Regions from separate parts of the Tardiphaga sp. GW821-FHT12E02 genome, predicted to be linked through region 2. Evidence: predicted binding sites of a transcription regulator. Region 2 holds the regulator's gene; the other holds the start of a gene.

What was found. The regulator LexA, encoded in region 2, represses DNA repair genes until DNA is damaged. The targets are predictions, from matches to a motif close to TGTTCNNNNTGTGTTCNG.
Region 1: the regulator LexA is predicted to act here: its motif matches at 1,596-1,613, upstream of AC1RQ5_RS22635 (DNA recombination protein RmuC).

What each region holds. Positions count from the first base shown of each region.
Region 1 covers NZ_JBXAQK010000001.1:4,759,947-4,762,989, reverse strand. The annotation lists gene AC1RQ5_RS22640 (fumarate hydratase) at 1-1,376, shown strand, start outside; gene AC1RQ5_RS22635 (DNA recombination protein RmuC) at 1,626-3,043, shown strand, end outside.
Region 2 covers NZ_JBXAQK010000001.1:3,400,394-3,403,436, reverse strand. The annotation lists gene AC1RQ5_RS16100 (Orn/Lys/Arg family decarboxylase) at 1-682, shown strand, start outside; gene AC1RQ5_RS16095 (GNAT family N-acetyltransferase) at 679-1,257, shown strand; gene lexA (transcriptional repressor LexA) at 1,613-2,323, shown strand; gene AC1RQ5_RS16085 (ComEC/Rec2 family competence protein) at 2,330-3,043, opposite strand, start outside.

The DNA.
Region 1 (3,043 bases), 1.4 Mb from region 2:
ACAAGTTCGTCGCCTTCGACTTCCTGAAGAACGCGAATATCGCCGCCGGCGGCGTGCTGCCCATGTGCCAGGACACCGGCACCGCCATTATCATGGGCAAGAAGGGCTGCAACGTCATCACCGATGGCCAGGACGAGGCCGCACTCAGCGAAGGCGCGCGCGACGCCTATCTGCGCCGCAATCTGCGTTACTCGCAGGTGGCGCCGCTGACCATGTATGAAGAGAAGAACACGGCGAACAATATGCCGGCGCAGTGCGAGATCTATGCCGAGGGCGACGACGCCTACAAGTTCATGTTCATGGCCAAGGGCGGCGGCTCCGCCAACAAGAGTTTTCTGTTCCAGGCGACACCGTCTGTTCTGACCAAGGATCGTCTGCTCGCCTTCCTGAAGGAAAAGATCATGACGCTGGGCACCGCCGCGTGCCCGCCCTATCACCTCGCCATCGTCATCGGCGGCACCTCTGCTGAACTGTGCATGAAAACGGTGAAGCTCGCCTCCGCGCGCTATCTCGACGCACTGCCGACCCAGGGCTCGCCGGACGGCAATGCCTTCCGCGATCTGGAGATGGAGCAGGAAATCCTCAAGATGACGCAGTCGTCCGGCGTCGGCGCGCAGTTCGGCGGCAAGTATTTCTGCCACGACGTGCGCGTCATCCGCCTGCCACGCCACGGTGCATCGCTGCCGATCGGCCTCGGCGTGTCCTGCTCGGCGGATCGTCAGGTGCTCGGCAAGATCACCAAAGACGGCGTCTATCTCGAGGAGCTCGAGCACAATCCGGCGCAGTATCTGCCCAAGGTGGAAGAAGCCCTCGGCGGTGACGTGGTCAAGATCGACCTCAACAAGCCGATGAAGGACATCCTGGCGACGCTGGCGAACTATCCGACCAAGACGCGCCTGTCGCTCACCGGCACCATGATCGTCGCCCGCGACGCCGCCCATGCCAAGCTGCGCGACCGTCTGGAGAAGGGCGAGCCGCTGCCGGATTACTTCAAGAACCATCCGGTCTATTACGCCGGCCCGGCCAAGACGCCGGAAGGCTATGCGTCGGGCGCCTTTGGTCCCACCACGGCCGGCCGCATGGACTCGTTCGTCGATCAGTTCCAGGCCGCAGGCGGCTCCATGGTGATGGTCGCCAAGGGCAACCGTGCCGTCGCCGTGCGCGAAGCCTGCAAGAAGCATGGCGGCTTCTATCTCGGCTCCATCGGCGGTTCGGCGGCAAACCTCGCCGAGCACTGCATCAAGAAGGTCGAGGTGGTCGAATATGCCGAGCTCGGCATGGAAGCCATCTGGAAGATCGAGGTCGAGGATTTTCCGGCCTTCATCATCATCGATGACAAGGGCAACGACTTCTTCAAGGAACTCAACCTGGGCTGACAATTTTGGTACGACACCAACTCAGCCCCTCATCCTGAGGAGCCGCGCAATTGCGCGGCGTCTCGAAGGATGGCCGCAAACGCCGAGCCCAGCCAGTCATGGTTCGAGACGGCGCTACGCGCCTCCTCACCATGAGGGATCGGCCTATCGGCTGCATTCATCCCCGGTTTCCGCAACCTTCCATCGCCATGGAGGGTTGCGGGACTCCACCACTCTCGCTAGAACAAAAAGAGTACGCGAGAGATGCCCGTGACCGAATACGCTCCCTATTTTCCGATCGCCACACTGGCGCTGGCCTTCATTGCCGCGCTGTTTGCGATCGTCGCCGTCATCGTGGTCGCGCGCCGCCCGCTCGCGCTGGAGCGCGCCGAGGTCAGCGAATTGCTGCGCTTCGAGGGCGATGCCATTCGGGCCGCGTCCGATGCTGACATCCGCGCGGTTCGCCAGGAGCTGCTGCAGACCATGAGCCAGCAGCAGGGCGCGGCGGCGGACATGATGCTGAAGCTGGAAGACCGCCTGCTCAAGCAGGTCGATAACTTCGGCCAGCGCCTCGCTTTGTCGAACCAGACCACCGAAGCCCGCATCAATGATATCGGCACCAAGCTGAATGCCGATATCGGCCGCATGGAGCAGTCCTCCACCGCCAATCGCGAGGCGCTGCGTACGATGGTCGAACACAAGCTTGATCAATCCGGTACAGCCCATGCGGAGTCCGCGCGCAACTTGCGTGAGGAGCTCAATAACAGCTTCCACAGCCTGCGTCAGAATGTTGCCGGCACGCTTGGCGAGATCAGCAACCATCAGAAGGAACGCCTCGACGCCACCAAGCTGGCGATCGATGAACTCACGCGCACGCAAGGCCTGAGCGGCGAGCAGCTGCGCCAGACCGTGGAGGGGCGGCTCGATCAGCTCCGCACCGAGAATGCCGCCGAGCTTGAAAAGGTTCGCGTCACTGTTGACGAGAAGCTGCAGACCACGCTGGAAACGCGGCTCAACGAGAATTTCGGCCGCGTGGTCGAACAGCTCAACAAGGCCTATGAGGTGTTCGGCGAGATGCGCAGCATCTCCACCCATGTGGGCGATCTCAAGAACGTGCTCACCAATCCAAAATTGCGCGGCACCTTTGGTGAAGTGCAGTTAGCGATGTTGCTGCAGGATTTCCTGTCGCCGACGCAATATGTGAAGGACGCGCAGGTGAAGGCGAATTCCGCCGAGCGCGTCGAATATGCCATCCGCCTGCCGATGCTCGACGGCGACGAGATGCTGCTGCCGGTGGATGCGAAATTCCCGCGCGAGGATCACGAGCACATGCTCGAGGCGCTGGAAGCCAACGATGTCGAGCTCGCCGCGCACTTCCGCAAACAACTCGAAAACCGCATCAAGGCGTTCGCGAAAGACATCGCGAAGAAGTACATCAACCCGCCCCGCACCACCGAGCGCGCGATCCTGTTTCTGCCGACCGAAAGCCTGTTTGCAGAAGTGCTGCGCATTCCCGGCCTGTTCGATTACGTCCAGCGCGAGTGCAATGTCATGCTGGCCGGGCCGACGACCTTTGCGGCTATCCTGCACGCCTTCCAGGTCAATCACCGCTCCATGGTGATCGCGGAGCGTTCCGGCGATGTCTGGAAGATCCTCAGCGCCGTGCGCACCGAGTTCAAGCGCTACAA
Region 2 (3,043 bases):
CGATCGCACCACCGGTGACTATGCCGAGCACGGCATTCCGGCGCCGGTGGTTGCGCAATATCTGCGCGAAAACCAGATTGTGCCCGAGAAGAACGACCTGAATTCGCTGCTGTTCCTGCTCACCCCCGGCGTCGAGGCGAGCAAGGCTGGCACGCTAGTCTCTGGCCTCGTGGCCTTCAAGCGCTTCCACGATGACAACGCCCTGCTCGAGGACGTCATCCCCGAATTCGCGCGCCGCCGCCCGGCCCGCTATGCCGGCGTGCGCCTGCGCGATCTGTGCGGCGAAATGCACCGCTTCTATCGCAATGCCGATGTCAGCGGCCTGCAGGCCAGGCAGTTCATGGACCAGCACCTGCCGGAGATCGCCATGTCGCCCCATGACGCCGCGCGCCTCTTGGTCCGCAACGACGTCGACTATCTGCCGATCGACGAGATCTCCGGCCGCATCGCCACCACGCCCTTCGTTGTCTATCCGCCGGGCATCGCGACCATCGTGCCAGGCGAGCGCCTCACGGCGCGCGCGCAGCCCATGATCGATTATCTCAAGATGTTCGAAACCTGCTTCAACACCTTCCCGGGCTTCGACGTCGAAATCCAGGGCATCTATCGCAAGGTGGATGCCTCGGGCCGCATCCGGCTCTACACCTACGTGGTCTCCGAAGAGCGGGATCCCCGCAAGTGAGTTCGCAAGAGGCGACCGACACCCCGATCATCGTCCGGCCATCACGCGACAGCGATGTCGATGCGATGCTCTCGATCTATCGCCGCCACATCCGCCAAGGCGTAGAGGAAGGCGTCAGCGATGCCGATGCGATGCAGCCCGACGATCTGCGCGATCGTCGCAAGAACCTGAAGAACAAACGCTTCCCGCACATCGTTGCAACGCGCGGCGGCGAAGTCGTCGGCTATGCCTATGTGGTCCAGTTCCGCAAGCGACCAGCCTATCGCTATGCCGTGAAACACTCGATCTATGTGCATCACGAGCACACCGGCAAAGGCGTCGGCGGCCGGTTGCTGCGCGAACTGATCGATGTCTGCGCCGCCGCCGGTTTCCGCCAGATCATCGGCTATATCGACGCCGACAATGCCCCCTCGCTCGGCCTGCACGATCATTTCGGCTTTGCGCGGGTCGGCGTGTTGGCGGGCGTCGCCTACCGTTCCGGCCGCTGGGCCGACACGGTCATGGTGCAGCGATCCCTGGCGGCCGGCGTGACCACTCCGCCACCGCCGATGGCGCTGTCCGAGCGGATTCTGTGATCTTGTAGGATGGGTAGAGCGCAGCGAAACCCATCGGCGGAGCCCGCCGCATCGACGGAATGATGGGTTTCACGCCGGCGCTTCGCGCACGCGCTCGGCCCATCCTACGGTCCGCGTTTTCTGGTCAGCAACGCATCCTTGAGGCGAAATTAGCCATTGCGGAACATGTACGGAACAGATAGTGTTCGTTCATGATTTGTTTCGAGATTCTGCGGCTTAGTGAAATCGAGAGTGCCCAAACTCGTGACTGCCCTCGACCGACGGTCTGATTGATCGCCGATAACGAGGTCCTGAAACACACGCGGCGGCCTGACAATCGTTGCTTGAAGGCCTTGCCAACTAAGGATGGCTTCAGATGCTCACGCGCAAACAATATGAACTGCTCCGCTTCATCGACCAGCGGCTGAAGGAAGCCGGTGTGCCGCCCTCCTTCGACGAAATGAAGGATGCACTGGACCTACGCTCCAAGTCCGGCATCCACCGCCTGATCACGGCGCTGGAAGAACGCGGTTTCATTCGGCGCCTGCCGAACCGCGCCCGCGCGATCGAAGTCATCAAGTTGCCCGAACTCACCACCGCAGCCCCCACCGGCCGCCGTGGTTTCACGCCAAGCGTGATCGAAGGCAATCTCGGCAAGAGCCGCTCTGCTCCGGCACCGGTTGCCAGTGAGGATGACGGCGGCCGCACCATCTCGGTGCCCGTCATGGGCCGGATCGCAGCCGGCACGCCCATCGAGGCGCTGCAGACCCGCAGCCACTCCATCAGCGTGCCGCAGGACATGCTCGGCAATGGCGAACATTACGCCCTCGAGGTGCGCGGCGATTCCATGCAGGACGCCGGCATCCTCGATGGCGACATGGCGCTGATCCAGAAATCCGACAGTGCCGACACCGGCGACATCGTGGTCGCGCTGATCGACGACGAGGAAGCCACCCTGAAGCGCTTCCGCCGCCGCGGCGCCTCGATCGCGCTGGAGCCGGCGAATACGGCCTATGAAGTCCGCATCCTGCCGCCGAACCGCGTCCGCATCCAGGGCAAGCTCACCGGTCTCTATCGCCGCTACTGAGCGCTTTTAGTGATCGTCCGGCTGGAGATCCGTCTCCGTCGGCGTTGCATCGACCGGTCCCTGGCGTGCGCGTTGGCCGGTCGATATTGCAGTTTCTGCGACATCATCAGGTGCCCGTGCCCAAGGGCGCTGCAGACCGCGCGCGCGTGATGCCTCCACGACAAAGCCGTTCCCGACGCGCCGCAGGCCTGTGGCTCCCTGACTTTGCAGTGCCTCGCGATCGATCACCATCGCCCGGCAATCGGCCGGCGGCTGCCTCATCGTCACGATGACCGCCGTGCGCTCGCAGTCCTCACTGAACGCTTCGGGCTGCAGTGTGAGGGCAATCAGGGCGCCATCGTTGAGCGCTGCCACGCAGCCTGAGGGATCGCACGACACGCTGTCGCCGAGCGACTGATCCGTGGGCAGCCGCGCATCAGCATCCGCGGCCAGCCATTCCTTCACGAGAAACGCATCCTTGCCGCTGCGCATCACCTGCAGCCGCCCATCGCGGCCGCGCACGGCCACGCTATGACCGTCGCCGGCAATGAGGATGTCAGGCTGTTTGCTGGCCGCCGCCCAGGCCATAGCAACCGCGAGAGCAATGACCCCGGCATAACGCAACGGCGTGCGCAGCAAGGCGAGCAGTACGATCCCAAAACTGGCGGCAATCAGCGGCCCCGTCCCGAAGGCGGGCACACGGCCGATCGCACCGGGCAACCCGGCCACCCATTTGGACAC